DNA from 2 places in the Thauera sp. SDU_THAU2 genome. Region 1 is predicted to be linked to the other one. Evidence: predicted binding sites of a transcription regulator. Region 1 holds the regulator's gene; the other holds the start of a gene.

Region 1 (4,110 bases):
GGTTTCAGGCATGGTCGAAACGGGACCGGGAGAGGGCCAGAGGGGAAAGACCGCCCATTCTACGCCGCTGGCACGCATACTGCTGCGGCATGCGGCCGCAGGCGGACACCCCCGTCCAGGCAGCTCCCTGGCGGCACGTGATACCCGCCCGCCCCTCAGATCACGCGCGAGTAGCGCGCGCGCTCGCGGTCTGCGCGCAGATAGCGGTCGAACACCATGGCGATGCCGCGTACCAGCAGGCGGCCGGCCGGCTCCACGCTGATCCAGTCGCCGTCGATCCTGACCAGCCCGGCCTTCTGCATTTCCTGCAGGTCGGCGAGTTCGCTGGCGAAATACTCGCGGAAATCGATCAGGTGGGCGATCTCGATCGACTGCATCGACAGCTCGAAGTGGCACATCAGCGCCTGGATGATCGAGCGCCGCAGCAGGTCGTCCGCGTTCAGCTCGATGCCGCGCAGCACCGGCAGCTCGTCGCGGTCGAGGGCGTCGTAGTAGTCGTCGAGCGTCTTGACGTTCTGCGCATACACCGGGCCGATCTTGCCGATCGCCGACACGCCGAAGGCCAGCAGGTCGCATTCGGCCTGGGTCGAATAGCCCTGGAAGTTGCGGTGCAGCCGGCCCTGGCGCTGGGCGACGGTCAGTTCGTCGTCCGGCTTGGCGAAGTGGTCCATGCCGATATAGACGTAGCCCGCTTCGGTCAGGCGGCGGATGCCGAGCTGCAGCAGTTGCAGCTTGGTGTCGGCGGTGGGCATGTCGTCCTGCGAGATGCGGCGCTGCGGCTTGAACAGGCCCGGCAGGTGCGCATAGCTGTAGAGCGAGACGCGGTCGGGCGAGATCTCCAGCACCTGTTCGAGCGTGCGGTTGAAGCTGATCACGTTCTGCCTGGGCAGGCCGTAGATCAGGTCCATGCTCACCGACTTGAAGCCGTTGCCACGTGCGGCATCGATGACGAGCTTGGTTTCCTCGAAGCTCTGGATGCGGTTGACCGCCCGCTGGACGTCCTCGGCGAAGTCCTGCACGCCGACGCTCATGCGGTTGAAGCCGAGTTCAGCCAGCAGCGCGACGGTGTCGTAATCCACCTTGCGCGGGTCGACCTCGATGGAATATTCGCCGTTCGGCACCAGCGTGAAATGCTCGCGCACCGATGCCATCAGCTGCCGCATTTCGTCGTGCGACAGGAAGGTGGGCGTTCCGCCGCCCAGGTGCAGCTGCGTCACCTGGTGGCCGCCCTCCAGACAGGCGGCCTGCATCTCGATCTCCTTGGCCAGGTATTTCAGGTACTTGGCCGAGCGCCCGTGATCCTTGGTGATGATCTTGTTGCAGGCGCAGTAGTAGCAGATCGTGTTACAGAACGGGATGTGGAAGTATAATGAGAGAGGTTTGCTGACGCCGCCGATGGCGCGTTTGGCAAGCCAATCCTTGAGGGCATCAGCGTTGAATGCCTCGACGAAGCGATCCGCAGTGGGGTAGGAGGTGTACCGCGGACCGTTGATGTCGAATCGGCGGATGAGCTGCGGGTCGAAGATGAGTTCGTTCTGGTCGGTCATGATCTGAAACTTGAGTGTCTGCCGAACAATGGCAGAACACCGCAATATTTTGGTTGACGTGGATCAACGGGCAGGAACAGACCGGAACCGATGGACTGATGAGGGCGCCCGAGACAGTGTCTGAAGGAAACGGAATTATCGTGCAGATGAGGGCAAGCGTGCCAGTCACCATGAACGGGTTGAAGACCGCCTGTTCGCAATGCAATCTCGTGGAGCTGTGTCTGCCCTTCGGCATGTCCGACAGCGAGCTGCACCAGCTCGACGAACTGGTCGGCGGCCGCCGCAAGGTCAAGCGCCAGCAGAGCCTGTATCGTGCGGGTGATCCTTTCGAGGCGATCTACGCCATTCGTGCCGGCTCGTTCAAGACCGACGTGCTGCTCGAGGACGGCCGCGACCAGGTGACCGGCTTCCAGATGACGGGCGAGATCCTCGGCCTGGACGGCATCAGCACCGAAAACCACAGCTGCAACGCGGTGGCGCTGGAAGACAGCGAAGTGTGCGTGATTCCCTACGCCAAGCTCGAGCAACTGTCGCACGAGGTCGAAGGCCTGCAGCACCAGTTCCACAAGGTCATGAGCCGCGAGATCGTGCGCGACCACGGCGTGATGATGCTGCTCGGCTCGATGCGCGCCGAGGAGCGGCTCGCGGCCTTCCTGCTCAACATGTCGCAGCGCTTCACCGCGCGCGGCTTTTCCGCGGCCGAATTCCACCTGCGCATGACGCGCGAGGAAATCGGCTCCTACCTCGGCCTCAAGCTCGAAACAGTGTCGCGCGCTTTCTCCCGCTTCCAGGAAGAAGGCCTGATCGCCGTGCAGCAGAAGCACATCCGCCTGCTCGACACGACCAGGCTGCGCAAGCTGGTCCAGCATCAGACGGCCGGCTGCGGGCGCTGAGAGCGCCTGCCTCCGGCCTGTTTTTGCCCCCTTCCCGCCTCGCTGCCTCGACCGCCCCGTCAGGCGACGGCGGCCAGATAGCCCGCAGCGTTCTTGCTCAGCGCCACCGACACGATCCACGCATACACCGCGAGCGCGGCAGCAAACGCGAACAACCGCTGCGAGCGCGTCTTGCCGCGCTTGAGCGCAATGGTGCCGAGCACGACGTAGGCGACCAGCCCGATGACCTTGGCCGTCACCCAATCCGCCTGGAACGGATACTGCTGGATCATCACCGCCAGCACGATCGCCGTGATCAGCAGGACGCTATCGACGACGTGGGGCAGCACCCGCGCCGGCAGGCTCTTCAGCAAGGGGCTGCCGCTGATCATCCAGTAGCCTCGCAGCAGGAAGCCCAGGATGCTGAGCGCCACACAGGTGACGTGAAGATGCTTGATGGCGAAATACATGTTCTTCCTTTTTTCCAGGGGCGGCACGGCCGCCTTGGCCCCTGCCCTCAATTAGAATGGAGGCCGACAAACGAGACGGCTTCCCATCAGGAGCGCCCGCACATGGCCAGCACCCCACCCATAGACATCCCCGCGCTGCTCAAGCGCATTCCGCTTTTCGGCGAACTGTCCGCAGCCGACATCGAGCGCATCGCCCGCTACACCCGCGACCGCCACATCGCCCGCGGCGAAGTCCTGTTCCAGCGCGGCGACCAGCCGCATGGCTTTTACTTCGTCGTCTCGGGTCAGGTCAAGCTCGCCTTCTCCTCGCCGCAGGGCACGGAAAAGGTCGTCGAGATCATCGGCCCGATGCAGAGCTTCGGCGAAGCGGTGATGTTCATGAACAAGCCCTACCCGGTGTTCGCCGAGGCGCTGACCGAAACGGCGCTGATCCACGTCGGCCAGGCCGTGGTCAGCGAACTGATCGACCAGGACCCCTCCTTCGCCCACAAGCTGCTCGCCGGCATGTCGATCCGCCTGCACGGCCTGATCCAGGACGTCGAGACCTACTCGCTGCGCTCGAGCATCCAGCGCGTGATCGGCTATCTGCTGCAGGTCGCCGACAGCGACTCGCCCTGCGAGATCGACCTGCCCACCAGCAAGCAGGTGATCGCCTCGCGCCTGAACCTGACGCCCGAGACCCTGTCGCGCATCTTCCACGACCTCAGCGAGTCCGGCCTGATCAGCGTGCACGGCAAGCACATCACGCTGCACGACCCTGCCCGCCTGGCACGCCACCAGGTCTGAGCACGCGGCTCAGGGCTCCAGCACGTAGCTTCCCGGTGCCGGGCACAAGGCCGGGAAAGCGTCGTTCGCGACCGGCCGCGCCTCGACCTCCGGGCCGACGCGCGGCTTGAGCCAGCGCATCCAGTCTTCCCACCAGCTGCCCTGGTGCTGCTCGGCGCGCTGGCGCCAGCTGTCGGTGGTGTCGGAACGGCGCGCATCGGCGACCCAGTAGCGCCGCTTCGGCGGATGCACGATCGGATTCAGGATGCCGAGGATGTGCCCCGAGCTCGACAGCACGTAGCGCCGGCTGCCGACCACATGGTTGTTGATGGCGAAAGTCTGGCGCCAGGGTGCGATGTGGTCGTCCTCGGCCGCGACCGCGTACAGGGGCTGGCGGATCAGCGACAGGTCGAGCTTTTCGCCGGCGACTTCGAGGGTGTTGGGCTGGATCAGCCG
Region 2 (4,110 bases), 1.3 Mb from region 1:
GGCGGAGAAGTCGTGCGAGCCTGTTCATTCACCACCTCCCCGAAGCGCCGCCGCCGCCGAAGCTGCCGCCGCCGCCCGAGCCGAAGCCGCCACCGAAACCGCCGCCACGGCCACGGCTGCCCCCCCAGATGATCGGGCCACCGCCGCGGTGGAAGCCGCCACGGCCGCCGCCACCCCGACCACCGCCGCCGATGCCGAGCATGATCACGAACACCAGCGCCGCAATGCCGCCGAGGATGCCTATTGCCAGGCTGCCGGTCAGCAGCTTGATGACGAAGCCGGTCACGCCGCCGGTCGCCACCGCGCCGAGCTTGCGGCCGAACATGCCGGTCAGGAAGGAGCCTGCCACCGGCACGGCGATGAACAGCAGGGCGGCGAGATCTTCCAGCGCCGGCGCATCGTTGCCGGGTCCGGCGGGAGCGGGGAGGGGCAGGTCTTCGCCGCGAATCCGCGCCATCAGCCCGTCGAGGCCGGCATCGATGCCGCCGGCGAAATCGCCCTGGCGGAAGGCGGGGGTGATCAGCCGGTCGATGATCTGATGGGCGGCGAGATCCGGCACCGCACCTTCGAGCGCACGTGCGACTTCGATCCGCACGCGGCGGTCGTTCTTGGCCACCACCAGCAGGATGCCGTCGCCGATTTCGCGGCGCCCGATCTTCCAGTTGTCGGCGACACGCCATGCATAGGCGGCGATGTCCTCCGGCGCCGTGGTGGGCACGAGCAGGACGACGATCTGGCTGCCGCGCTCGGCCTCGAAGCGGGCGAGCTTCTGTTCCAGCGCCTGTTGCTGCGCGCTGTCGAGCGTTCCGCTGCGGTCGATGACACGGGCGGTGAGTTCCGGCACCGGCTGCAGTTGCTGCGCCTGAACGTTGCCGGTCCAAGCCAGGATCAGCAGGGCAAGAAGAAGCAGGTAAGCAAGAAGCCGCCGGCCGGGAGCGGCAGGCTGCGCTGCCGGGAAGCGCATGGGCGGGCCGGGCTGCCGGGCGCCTGTCGTCATTGTTGCCTCGTCATGGTCGCCATCCGGCCGTCACTTGCTGCCCTGGCTGGAGCTGCCGAAGTCGACCGTCGGCGGGCTGGAGATCTCGGCTTCGTTGGCGACGCTGAAGCTGGCCTTGGGCGAGTAGCTGAAGATCATCGCCGTCAGGTTGGTCGGGAAGCTGCGCGCCAGCACGTTGTACTGCTGCACTGCGTCGATGTACTTGTTGCGCGCGACGGTGACGCGGTTTTCCGTGCCTTCGAGCTGCACGCGCAAGTCCTGGAAGCCCTGGTTGGCCTTCAGATTGGGGTAGTTCTCCGATACCGCGAGCAAGCGCGACAGGGCGCTGCCGAGCTGGCCCTGGGCCTGCTGGAAGCGCTCCATCGCCTGCGGGTCGTTCATCATCTCGGGCGTGACCTGGATCGCGGTGGCGCGCGAACGCGCCTCGATGACGCGGCTCAGGGTCTCCTGCTCGAAGTTGGCTTCGCCCTTGACCGTCTCGACCAGGTTGGGGATCAGGTCGGCGCGGCGCTGGTACTGGTTCAGGACTTCGGCCCAGGCCGACTTGGTCTGTTCGTCCAGGCGCTGGAAATCGTTGTAGCCGCAGCCGCCCAGGGCGAGGCTGGCACTGAGGATCAGGATGGCGGGAGCGCGGCGGGTGAATCGAGCGAGCATGGCAGGATCTCCTGGGACGGGGTGGTCCGCTTCGGGTTTGTTTGATTTGTCCGATGGAACTTTAGCAGGTCTGCCGCGAGGGAGTTACGGTGGCAGCGGCGCATGACGCATGCAGGCTGATTTCTTGTTCTGCCTCAAGGTTTCCGGCCGGAGCTGTCCCTTAGCATTTGCGTCACTGCGTGACCGGCCGCAAGCGAAGCCAAAGTCCGGAATCCGAATCGAGGGAATCTCTGCCATGTTCGACAATGCCGTCCACCCTTTCGACGCCCGTGGCGTCGCCAAACGCTTTCGCCATGCTGCCATCTTCGGTGCTCTCGAGTCGCTGGAGGATGGTGAGACGATGCGCTTCGTGAACGATCACGACCCGCTGCCGCTGCTCAACCAGATCCAGCAGCGCTACGGCAACCAGGTGGCAATCGACTACGTCGCCCGGGAGCCCGGCAACATCGTGATCGATTTCCGCATCCAGCTCGGCGCCGGTGCCGAAGCCGCGCCGGCCGCCGTGGCGGGCGCGGGAAGCTGCGGCGGCGGCAACGGCTGCGGCTGCTCCGGCGGCTGAAACCGCGGGGCGGTCGGGAGGGGCCTCAGAGCACCTTCTCGATCGCCTTGCGCAGCTCGGGCGCGTCGGGTGCGACGCGGCTGGGGAAGGCCGCGACGACCTTGCCGTTGCGGTCGATGAGGTATTTGTGGAAGTTCCAGCGCGGTGCTTCGGACTGGCGCGCGATTTCGCGGAACAGCGGGTGGGCGTCCGGCCCGCGGACGTGGATCGGCGCGAACATGTCGAAGCTGACGCCGAAATTCACGAAGCAGACTTCCGCCGCCTCGGCTTCGTCCTTGGCTTCCTGCTTGAAGTCGTCGGACGAAAAGCCGGCGACCTTCAGGCCCTTGTCCTTGTACTGCCGGTGGAGCGCCTCCAGCCCCTCGAACTGGCCGGTGAAGCCGCAATGGCTTGCGGTATTCACGACCAGCACCGGCTGACCGCCGAAGCGTTGCGCCAGGTCTACCGTCTCTTCGGAATGCAGGCGGCGAAGCTGGTGGTCGAACAGGGGCGCCTGCAAGGGGGCCTGTTGTACGGCAGGCGCCTGTGCAAGGGCGGGGGCATGCGCTGCGAGCGCCGTGACGGCGACGGCCAGCGATGCAAGGATCGAGGCAGCATGGCGAGCGGGCATCATCGATTCTCCTGAGGCATGCGCGGTCGACAGCGGATTGCTGCCGAGGTTCGCCGACGCTTCAGCACAGACGGAAACCCCTCACCGCCTCCGACAGTTCGCGCGCGCTGTTTTCGAGTGAACCGACTGCAGCAGCCACGCTGGCGGCTGAAGCCGCGGTCTGGTCAGCGAGGCTGGCGACGGCGTCGATCTCGCCCATCGTACGCTGTGCAGCAGCGCTCTGTTCTCGCAGGGAGCTGGCGAAGCCGTCGAGAACCTGTTCGACACGGTCGGCACCTTCGGTGATCTGGCTGATCGCCTCGCCGGCATCGGCGGCAAGACGGGTACTGCTGTTCACGCGTATGACGGCTGATTCGATGCTGCCCAATGCCCGGACCTTGCTGTTCTGGATGTCATCGATCATCGACGCGATCTCTTCGGTTGCTGTCGAGGTACGTTCCGCAAGCTTACGTACTTCGTCGGCCACGACCGCGAATCCGCGCCCCTGTTCGCCTGCACGGGCAGCTTCGATCGCAGCGTTGAGTGCCAGCAGATTGGTCTGTCCGGCGATGTCCTTGATCAAGCCCACGACTTCGGCGACGCGGTCGGACTGATTACCGAGCTGTTCCACACTTTTGGCCGATTCGCGAATGATGTGCGCGACGCTGGTGATCTCATCCACGGCATCATGTACGGTGCGGGCACCGCTGCGGGATGCCTCGCCCGATTCGCTGGCCAGCGTGCGGGCAGCTTCCGAATCGGCCGAAAGGCGGCCGAGTTCGGCATTGAGAGCTTCGATTGCGGCCGAGATGCTGTCGGTCGCAGCCTTCTGTTTGTGCATCTGGCTTGCCGAATCGCCGGAGTCGCGGTCGAGCGAGGCCGCGCTGGTCCCGATCGTTTGTGCCTGGCGCTGGACCTGCTGCAGGGTGGCAGACAGATTGCGCTGCATCGAGATGATGGAGGCCAGCAGATCCGACCTGCGGGCGTCGATGTCCGGCTCGCGCAGGTCGCCTTCGCCGATGCTGGCCGCGACAGCCGAGACCTGGGCCGACTCCATGCTTTCCCGCTCCATCTGTATGGCCATGTACATCAGCAGACCCGCTTCGACCACGACATACAGTGCATGGAAGATGACTCTGGTCAGGGACGCACCCGGCTCGAACAGGTGGATTCCCCAGTTCGCTGCCTGCAGGTAGTTGAACAGCAGGTGATGCACGGCGATCAGGCCCGCTGCGGCGAGAATCGGCTTCCAGTCGCGGTAATAGAGCAGGAAGGCCAGCAGCACGAAGATGCCGAAATGCGCCTCGATGA

The links. The regulator FNR, encoded in region 1, switches genes on or off when oxygen is low (the NO sensors DNR and NnrR bind a similar motif). The targets are predictions, from matches to a motif close to TTGANCTAGNTCAA.
Region 2: AAFL97_RS11825 (DUF2249 domain-containing protein) is a predicted target of FNR. The motif match lies at 1,776-1,789, and genes of this name have one in related genera.

The regions. Positions count from the first base shown of each region.
Region 1 is NZ_JBBWUN010000003.1:903,436-907,545, reverse strand. It holds gene AAFL97_RS05340 (sulfite exporter TauE/SafE family protein) at 1-12, opposite strand, end outside; gene hemN (oxygen-independent coproporphyrinogen III oxidase) at 156-1,547, opposite strand; gene fnr (fumarate/nitrate reduction transcriptional regulator Fnr) at 1,694-2,440, shown strand; gene AAFL97_RS05325 (SirB2 family protein) at 2,500-2,889, opposite strand; gene AAFL97_RS05320 (Crp/Fnr family transcriptional regulator) at 2,992-3,675, shown strand; gene AAFL97_RS05315 (PHA/PHB synthase family protein) at 3,685-4,110, opposite strand, start outside.
Region 2 is NZ_JBBWUN010000003.1:2,218,420-2,222,529, reverse strand. It holds gene AAFL97_RS11840 (TPM domain-containing protein) at 1-28, opposite strand, end outside; gene AAFL97_RS11835 (TPM domain-containing protein) at 29-964, opposite strand; gene AAFL97_RS11830 (LemA family protein) at 1,028-1,651, opposite strand; gene AAFL97_RS11825 (DUF2249 domain-containing protein) at 1,887-2,210, shown strand; gene AAFL97_RS11820 (glutathione peroxidase) at 2,236-2,823, opposite strand; gene AAFL97_RS11815 (methyl-accepting chemotaxis protein) at 2,882-4,110, opposite strand, start outside.